2 regions of the Streptomyces sp. NPDC057302 genome follow, and region 2 is predicted to be linked to the other one. Evidence: riboswitches for the same ligand, from Rfam matches in the RefSeq annotation. Region 2 holds a riboswitch; the other holds the start of a gene.
What was found. Region 2 has a riboswitch for S-adenosylmethionine ahead of ACFUPX_RS42140 (putative leader peptide). Riboswitches for the same ligand answer to the same signal wherever they lie in the genome.
Positions count from the first base shown of each region.

Region 1 (4,794 bases), on a different contig from region 2:
GCCCGCCGCATCCTGGTGGGCTGCGGCGACTCCGGCACGTCGGACGGGGGCGCGGGCGCGCTGCAGGCGCTCGGCGCCCGGCTCCTGGACGTGGACGGCTGGGAACTGCCGCGCGGCGGCCGTGAGTTGACCCGCCTGAGCCGCATCGATCCCTCGGGCCTCGACCCCCGCCTGAGGGACACCGAGATCCGCGTCGCCTGCAACCCCTTCAACGTCCTGACCGGCGAGCGCGGCGTCGCCCGCGTCTTCGGCCCCCAGAAAGGCGCGACGCCCACGCAGGTCGAACAGCTCGCCGCGGCCCTGGAGCACTGGGCGCACATCCTGACCCGCGACCTGCGCGGCACGGCGGACCTCTCCCAGGGCCCCGGGACGGGCGCGTCCGGCGGCCTGGGAGCCGGTCTCGCCGCCATCGGCGCCCAGCTCCTGCCCCGCTTCGACGTCCTGCTCGACCACCTGGACCTGGACAGGCGCCTGGCCCGCGCCGATCTCGTCGTCACCGCCGAGGGCGCCCTGGACCACCAGACGCCGCGCGGCAAGATCCCCGCCGAAGTGGCCCGGCGCGCCAAGCGGTTCGGCCGCCCGGTCCTGGTCCTCGCGGGCACGATCGGCCGGGGCGCGCACCACGTACGCGCGGAGGGCGTGGACGCCTACAGCGCGATCCTGCCCGCGCCGGTCTCGCTCACCGAGGCGCTCGGGCGTGGCGCCGAGTTCCTCACCGACGCCACCGAGCGCGCCCTGCGGATGATCGTCCTGGGCTCACGCCTGAGGGGACGGCCCTTGGTTCAGGCGGCGTTGGTGTCCGGCACGCAACGACCGTCCTCCGTACGGTAGTTCCAGCGCGCACCGTCCGCCACGAGCTCCTTGACGGCGCGCACGAAACGCTCCACGTGCTCGTCCGGGGTGCCCGCGCCGAAGCTCACGCGGATCGCGTTCAGCGACTTCTCGCCGGGCGCGGCCTCGGGGGCGCCGCACTCGCCCTGGGTCTGCGGGTCGCTGCCGAGCAGGGTGCGCACCAGCGGGTGGGCGCAGAAGAGGCCGTCGCGTACGCCGATGCCGTACTCGGCGGAGAGCGCGGCGGCGAAGTGCGAGCTGTTCCAGCCCTCCACGACGAAGGAGATGACGCCCACGCGCGGCGCGTCGTCCCCGAAGAGCGAGAGCACCTTCACTGCGGGCACCTCGGCGAGGCCCTCGCGCACCTTCGCGATGAGCTGGTTCTCGCGGGCGACGAGCTCGTCGAAGCCCGCCTCGGTCAGCGCCTTGCAGGCGGAGGCGATCGAGTAGACGCCGATGACGTTCGGCGAACCGGCCTCGTGCCGCGCGGCGGTGTCGTGCCACTCGACGTCCACGCCGCCGTCCGCACGCCGCGCGACCTTGCGCGAGGCGCCGCCGCCCGCGAGGTACGGCTCGGCCGCCCGCAGCCAGTCGGAGCGGCCCGCGAGGACGCCCGAGCCGAAGGGCGCGTACAGCTTGTGGCCGGAGAAGGCGACCCAGTCGACGTCCAACTCGCTGATGGAGACCGGGTGGTGGGGTGCGAGCTGCGCGGCGTCCAGGACGATGCGGGCACCGTGCGCGTGGGCGGCGGCGGCGAGCTCCTTGACCGGCCACAGCTCACCGGTGACGTTCGATGCGCCGGTCACGCACACCAGGGCGGGCCCGTAGGGGTCGCGGTCGGCGAGGGCGCGCTCCAGGGTGGCGACGGCCTGCTCGGCGGTGCGCGGCGCGTTCAGGTACGTCACGCGGGCGTCGCGCCACGGCAGGAGCGAGGCGTGGTGCTCGGTCTCGAAGACGAAGACCTGGCAGTCGGCCGGCAGGGCGGCGGCGAGCAGGCCCAGCGAGTCGGTGGTCGAGCGGGTGAAGACGACCTGGTCGTCCTCGCGGCAGCCGAGGAACTCGGCGACGGTCACGCGGCTGTTCTCGAAGAGGTCGGTGGAGAGCTGCGAGAGGTACCCGGCGCCGCGGTGCACGCTGCCGTAGTACGGCGCGTAGGCGGCCACGTCGTCCCACACCCGCTGCAGGGCCGGGGCGCTGGCCGCGTAGTCGAGCGCCGCGTAGGTCACCTCGCCGCCGGTGACGAGCGGCACGGTGACGTCACGGCCGAGGACGGGCAGCGGGGCGGCACAGACGGATCGGTCGGCGGCAGCGGTGGTGACAGACATGGCGAACTCCCGTAAGCAGGCAGGCGAGTTCACTGCGACGGCGCCCGTACGGCGCGGCAGTGACGAAGAAGAAAAGGGGGTGAAGAGGTGCGGAATAGGGGCCGGGAAGCCCTATCGCATTCGCTTGCTCACGAGACTGCTCCCTTGAGGACCAGGACCCCAGGGGTACGCCACTCATCGAGTGCGCAGGGGTCCGCGCTTGCCATACGCCTTGCTGCGTACGGCCTGGTCTTCACCCGGGGCACCCCGCCACGGACGGAGGGTTGCCGGACAGCGAGCCGGGGCCTAATCGCTGTCACTCATGACCTGCGCAGCATCTTGCCACACGATCTTCTCGGTGCCCACCGCAGTCCGGGATCCGGACTGCGGTGTGCGCCACATTCAGCTGTTGCTCGCCGCCACCCAGCGCTCCAGGGCCTTCTTGGCCGCCCCGGAGTCGATGGCCTGCGCCGCCTTCGCGATACCGGCGCCGAGCTGCTCCACGAGGGTCCCCTCGCCCGGCGAGAGGGCCACCAGGGCCGCCGCCGTGTTCAGCAGCACGGCGTCCCGCACGGGGCCGCTCTCGCCGTCCAGGAGGCGCAGCGCCACCTCGGCGTTGTACGAGGCGTCGGCGCCCCGCAGCGCCTCCACGGGGACCAGGTCGATGCCGACGTCCCGGGGGTCGAAGGCTTCCTCGCGCACGGAGCCGTCGCGCACGATCCAGACCCGCGAGGTCGCCGTGGTCGTCAGCTCGTCCAGCCCGTCGTCGCCGCGGAAGACCAGGGAGGAGTGCCCGCGCTCGGCGAAGACCCCGGCCACGATCGGCGCCATCCGCGCGTCGGCGACGCCGACCGCCTGGGCGCGCACCTTGGCCGGGTTGGTGAGCGGACCCAGGGCGTTGAAGACGGTCCTGATCCCCAGCTGGCTGCGTGCCGCACCGGCGTGTCGCAGCGCCGGGTGGAACTTCACCGCGAAGCAGAAGGTGATGCCGGCTTCCTCGGCCACCTCGACCACGCGGTTCAGCGGCAGCTCCAGGTTCACCCCGAGCTTCTCCAGGACGTCGGAGGCTCCCGAGGCGCTGGAGGCGGCGCGGTTGCCGTGCTTGACGACCTTCGCGCCGGCGCCCGCGGCCACGATGGCGGACATCGTGGAGATGTTGACGGTCTTGGCGCCGTCACCGCCGGTGCCGACGATGTCGACGGTCTCCCCCGGCACCTCGATCACATTGGCGTGCTCGTACATCGTGCGGACCAGGCCGAGGATCTCCTCCACGGTCTCGCCCTTGGCCCGCAGCGCGACCATGAAGCCCGCGATCTGCGCGTCCGTCGCCTCGCCGCGCATGATGCGGTCCATGGCCCAGGCCGTGTCCTCGGTGCTCTGGTCGCGCCCCTCCAGCAGCCCGTTCAGTACACCGGGCCAGGAACGGGCCGCCGCGGTGTTGCCTCCTGCGGGGGTCACAGCGCTCATCTGCCGCTCCTGGGTTCGTCTAGGCGTAGGACAGGAACACCTTATCCAGCTCCGGGCACGGCAAAGAGCCCCGTCCATGCACTGGATGCATGGGACGGGGCTCTCGCCGTGGCGACCTAGCGGTACGGAGCTTCAGGGCTCCGGAGATCAGTGGTGGCCGTGGCCGCTCGTGATCTCCTTGTACTCCTCGGTGGTGGGCTTGGGGATCTGGTTGTCCTCCCCGTAGTAGCCCTTCGAGAGCTTGGCCCGGAGCTTCTGCGGACCGGACACCTTGCGCTCGACGCCGTTCTCGTCGACCGAGGGGCCGATCTCCAGCGGCGCGTACTGCTCGTGCGCGGTGAGCGTGTGCAGCTGCTCCTGGCCCAGCGGCTCGTGGACCTCGATGAACTCACCGTGCGGCAGGCGCTTGATGATGCCCGACTCGCGGCCGTGCAGGACCTTGTCCTTGTCGCGCCGCTGCAGACCCAGGCAGATCCGCTTGGTGACGATGAAGGCGAGGACCGGTGCCACGAAGAAGGCGATGCGCACGAACCAGGTGATCGAGTTGATCGACAGGTGGAAGTGCGTGGCCCAGAGGTCGTTTCCACCACCGATCAGCAGCACCATGTACCAGGTGATCCACGCGACGCCGAAGCCCGTACGGGTCGGGACGTTGCGCGGGCGGTCCAGGATGTGGTGCTCGCGCTTGTCGCCGGTGACCCAGGACTCGATGAACGGATAGACCGCGATCGCGACCAGGACCATCGGGAAGATCACCAGCGGGATGAACACGCCCAGGACGAGCGTGTGACCCCAGGCGTTGATCTCCCAGCCCGGCATGACACGGATCAGACCCTCGGAGAAGCCCATGTACCAGTCGGGCTGGGCTCCGGTGGAGACCATGTCCGGCCGGTAGGGGCCGAGCGCCCAGATCGGGTTGATCGTGGCGATCGCCGAGATGGCCGCGATCACACCGAAGACCAGGAAGAAGAACCCTCCGGCCTTCGCCATGTAGACCGGCAGCAGCGGCATGCCGACGACGTTCTTGTTCGTCTTGCCGGGGCCCGCGAACTGCGTGTGCTTGTGGTAGAAGACCAGGATCAGGTGGGCCACCACGAGGCCGAGCATGATGCCCGGCAGCAGCAGGATGTGCACCGAGTAGAACCGGGCCACGAAGTCGCCGCCGGGGAACTCCCCGCCGAACAGGAACATC
Region 1 covers NZ_JBHUZJ010000096.1:13,582-18,375, forward strand. Annotated here, with positions in the region: gene ACFUPX_RS38950 (glycerate kinase) at 1-831, shown strand, start outside; gene ACFUPX_RS38955 (aminotransferase class V-fold PLP-dependent enzyme) at 783-2,156, opposite strand; SAM riboswitch class IV at 2,347-2,463, opposite strand; gene trpD (anthranilate phosphoribosyltransferase) at 2,538-3,602, opposite strand; gene ACFUPX_RS38965 (cytochrome bc complex cytochrome b subunit) at 3,750-4,794, opposite strand, start outside.
Region 1: another riboswitch for S-adenosylmethionine. It lies ahead of ACFUPX_RS38955 (aminotransferase class V-fold PLP-dependent enzyme); the one in region 2 lies ahead of ACFUPX_RS42140 (putative leader peptide).

Region 2 (4,794 bases):
CGCGCCCCTCCTCCGAATCGCCCGCCTGGAAGACGACCGGACGTCCCTGCGGGCTGCGCGGGACGTTGAACTGCCCCTGGATGTCGAAGTGTTGCCCTTGGTGGACGAAGGCTCCCGCTTGCGCGTCGCGCAGGAAGGTGCCGCTCTCCTGGTCGGCGACGATCTCGTCCCCGCGCCAGGAGTCGAACAGCTCGTTCGCCGTGCCGAGGAATTCCTTCGCCCGGGAGTACCGCTCCTCCTGCGGGAGGAAGCCCCCGCGGCGGAAGTTCTCGCCGGTGAAGGCGTCCCAGGAGGTCACGACGTTCCAGGCGGCGCGGCCACCCGAGAGATGGTCCAGGCTGGCGAACTGCCGGGCCACTTCGTAGGGCTCGTTGAACGTGGAGTTGATGGTGCCGGTCAGGCCGAGGTGTTCGGTGACGGCGGCGAGCGCGGTGAGGACGGCGAAGGTGTCGGGGCGGCCGACGACATCCAAGTCGTAGATCTTGCCGCCCTGTTCGCGCAGCCGCAGCCCCTCGGCGAGGAACAGGAAGTCGAACTTGGCGCGCTCGGCGGTCCGTGCGAAGTGCGCGAAGGAGCTGAACTCGATGTGGCTTCCGGCCTCGGGGTCGCTCCATACGGTGGTGTTGTTGACGCCGGGGAAGTGCGCCGCGAGGTGGATCTGCTTGAGCGGCTTGTCCGGTGACTTGCTCATGACGGGGTTCCTTCCGGTCCGGCTCAGGCGGTGGCGGCGTAGCGGCTCGCGGGGCGCTGGAGGCCGAGGAGTCCGCGCAGGGTGTCGGCTTCGTACGCGTGCCGGAAGGCGTCGCGGCGCTGGAGTTCGGGCACGAGACCCCGGGTGATCGCCGGGAGGTCGTGGCCGACGACGGCGGGACGCAGCCGGAATCCGGACAGCCCGGCGCCGGCCAACTCCCGAAGCAGGTCGGCCAGTTGGGCGGGTGTTCCGGTGAACACCCGCGCGTCGCTGGTGTACGGCTGACCGGCGAGGGCGTCCAGACGCTCCCTGCGGGCTTCGGCGGCGCCCGGGTCGTCGTCGAGGAACACCACCAGGTCCCCGAAGAGATGCAGGGGCTCGTCGGCCCGCCCTGCGGCGTCCTGTTCCGCTCGCACCGCCGTGACGATGGCGTGTGCGTGCCCGGCGTCGCGCGGGGTGACGTATCCGATGTCGGCCGAGCGGCCGAGGAGCCGGAACGGGGCGTCGGTGGGCGTCTCGTGGGCGAGCGCGCTGACGAGAGGGCGGCCCTGCGGCGGCCGGGGCGTGATCGAAGGGCCCTTGACGCTGAAGTGCTTGCCCTCGAAGTCGATGTAGTGGAGCTTGTCGCGGTCGACGAAACGGCCGGTGGCGACGTCCCTGATCTCCGCGTCGTCCTCCCAGCTGTCCCAGAGCCTGCGCACGGCTTCGACGTGGTCGGCCGCCTCGTCGAAGAGGTCGAAGGTCAACTCCCGTACGTCCGGCCTGCCGAGGTCCTCGACGGAATCGAGGGCGGGAAGCGTGCGGCGTCCGAAGTGCGCGGCCTCGTTCCGACGCGCGGACACCTGCACCCGTACGCCTGCGCGGCCCTCACTGACGTAGTCGAGCGTGGCGATCGCCTTGGATATGTGGAAGGGCTCCGTGTGGGTGGCCACCACGGTCGGCACGAGGCCGATGTGGCTGGTCAGCGGGGCGACACGGGCGGCGATGAGGACGGCGTCGAGCCGCCCTCTGACCTGGTCCGTGCGTCCGTCGGGTTCGGTGAAGTGCGAGGACTGGAGTCCGAGCCCGTCCTCGATCGTCACGAAGTCGAGCAGACCGCGTTCGGCCTCGGTGACCAAGTCCGCCCAGTACTGAGCGGTGAGCAACTCCCGTGGGCGGGACGCCGGTTCGCGCCAGGCGGCCGGGTGCCAGCCCGCGCCGTCGAGCGCGACGGCGAGGTGCAGCGCGGTGGAAGGAGCGGGAGCGGGCAGGGCGGATGAAGGTGAAGGTGATGACGACACGACAGGAGTGCCTTCCTGATTCGACCGTACGAGTACACCGGCCCCTCGGCTCCGAGGGTGCGGCGGCGGGGTGACGGGTCAGGAACGACAGAGCGCGCCGGCGACGCGCTGGAGGTCGATGTGCGGCCGGGAGTACAGATGCACCTGGCGGCTCGGGGCGATCACCAGGACACGCGGGGCGGGCACCGAGAAGTGCTCGGTGGACGCCAGGCAGTGCGGGGCGGGCGCAAGGAAGTGCTGCGCGGGCACGGGCGGCACCAGTGGCACGTCCGTCACCTCCGCCCTTCCGGCCCGGCGGGCCCTGGGCCCCACCGGTCTCGCGCTTGCGGGGCCCGGACGGGCACCGCCTGGTCCTCACCTGGAGCACCCCGCCGCGTGGGAGGGTTGCCGGTCAGCAAGCCAGGGCTTGACGCTGACACTCGTAACCTGCTCGGGGACGTTACGTGAGGTCGTAGCCGTGCGCAATGCCCGTCGATCATGGGCGTACTCACATCGCCGTACGTGCCTCGTCGTCCGTCTCCGTCAGGGACAACCGCCGGGCCACTCCTTCTGTTCCGCTTCCCGGCCGCGACTTCCACGGCCTTCTTGACGGCGCCGGACAACCGGCCCAGACTTCCGGGGAAGGTCACGACGGTGAGCGCCCGCCCGGCAGAGTCCCTGCCCGAGCGGGTCATCGGCCCCGGACACAGCGGGCTTCAACGGGCTTCAACGGCAGGGCTGGTGGACATGTCCAGGGCGGTCGGTGAGCGGAACAGCACCCGGCGACCTTCGCTGTCCGTGCCCAGGCCCCGCCCCCGCGTCCTGACCAGACGGCTGCACATCGACCTGCTGCGTGTCTGCAGCGCATCGGTTCCAGCGGAGTGACATCCACGCACCAGATGTGACGTCCACGCAGGAGAGACGTCTCCCCCTCTCCCTCCGCTGTGCCACCGGCGCCCGCGCGCGGCCGGTGTCCCCTCACCCGTCTGGAGAGCCAGAGCCATGCCCGAGACCACGTCGCCCCGCTCCCGCCCCGCTTCCCCCAAGGATGCGCGCTCGCCTCGCGGTGTCTGTCCCGCGCCGATCCGCAGCCGCATCGGCGCCGACCTGGCGGGCGGCTTCTATCCGGCCCCTCACCGCTATCACTTGTATCTCTCGGCGGGATGTCCCCGTTCCCTGCGCGTCTCGATCACCCTCGATCTGCTCGGACTCAGGGACGCGGTCACGACGACGCTCCTGACACCGGACACGGCGACGGCTGCGTTCGACTCGCTCCACCGCTATTACGAGGCCACCGAGCACCACTTCGACGGCCCGCTGACCGTTCCCGCCCTGTGCGACCGGTGGAGCGGGCACGTCGTCAGCAATCACACGCCCGACATCCTGCGCGACCTCGCCTGCCGCCTGGCCGCGCACGGCAGCGGCCCGCTCACCCTCCTGCGCCCGCCGTCCCTGGCAGGACGGATCGACGCCTGGCACGAACGCCTCGCCGCGCCTTTCACCCCCACCACGCTGGCCCGGCTCGACCACCGCCTGGCCTCCCACTCGTACGTCGTGGGCGACGAACTCACCGCGGCGGACGTCCACTTGTGGGCGACGCTCACCCACCTACCCCCGAGCGAGACCGAGGCCACGCACCCCTACCCCCACGTCCGCGCCTACGTCCGCCGTCTGCGCGAACACCCGGCGTTCTCCGCCGACCACGGCACGGCGGACTGACGAGGAGGACGACCGGGGCGGGCCGCACGGACCACCGGCGGCCGCGGCGCGAGCACCGCGGCCGCCGCGACGTCACCAGATCCGGACGCGCTCCTCCCGGTCCAGCCAGAGCCCGTCGCCCTGCGCCGTCCCGAACGCCTCGTGGAACTCGTCCAGGTTGCGGACGATGTTGGCCCGGAACTCCGGCGGCGAGTGCGGGTCGATGGTGAGGTACTGCTGCTCCTGCTCCTTGCGGCGCTTGGTGCGCCAGCAGTAGGCCCAGTTCATGAAGAGCCGCTGGGAGCCGGTCGTGCCGTCGCTCGTGGGCATCGGACCGCCGTTGAGAGCGATCTTGTACGCCGTGTGCCCGATGGTCAGACCGCCCAGGTCGCCGATGTTCTCGCCCACGGTCAGCGATCCGTTGACGAACTCGTCGGGCAGGTTGCGCGGCGAGAAGGCGTCGTACTGCTTGACCAGCGCCTTCGACTTCGCCTCGAACGCGGTCTTGTCGGCGGCGGTCCACCAGTCGTTGAGATTGCCCGCGCCGTCGTACTGCGCGCCCTGGTCGTCGAAGCCGTGGCCGATCTCGTGGCCGATGACCGAGCCGATGCCGCCGTAGTTCTCGGCGGGGTCGGCGTCGGGCGAGAAAAACGGCTTCTGCAGGATGCCCGCGGGGAAGCAGATCTCGTTGGTGCCCGGGTTGTAGTACGCGTTGACCGTCTGCGGCAGCATGAACCACTCGTCGCGGTCGACCGGGGAGCCGATCTTGGCGAGCTGCCGGTCGGACTCGAAGGCGTCCGCCGCGTGCGCGTTGCCGAGCAGGTCGTCGGGGGACACCTCCAGCGCCGAGTAGTCGCGGAAGCTGTCCGGGTAGCCGATCTTGGGACGGAACGTGGCGAGCTTCTCGTACGCCCGCTCCTTCGTCTCGTCCGTCATCCAGTCCAGGCGGGCGATCGACTGGCGGTAGGCCTCCAGGAGGTTGGCGACGAGGTCGTCCATCATCGCCTTGGAGCTCGGCGGGAAGTGCCGCGCCACGTACTCCTTGCCGACGGCCTCACCGATGGAGCCCTCGACGAAGCCGACCGCACGCTTCCACCGGGCGCGCAGCTCCGGCGTGCCGTTGAGGGTGCGGCCGTAGAACTCGAA
Region 2 covers NZ_JBHUZJ010000127.1:6,267-11,060, forward strand. Annotated here, with positions in the region: gene ACFUPX_RS42130 (NtaA/DmoA family FMN-dependent monooxygenase) at 1-691, opposite strand, end outside; gene ACFUPX_RS42135 (LLM class flavin-dependent oxidoreductase) at 715-1,971, opposite strand; gene ACFUPX_RS42140 (putative leader peptide) at 2,050-2,238, opposite strand; SAM riboswitch class IV at 2,286-2,398, opposite strand; gene ACFUPX_RS42145 (glutathione binding-like protein) at 2,953-3,669, shown strand; gene ACFUPX_RS42150 (M13 family metallopeptidase) at 3,742-4,794, opposite strand, start outside.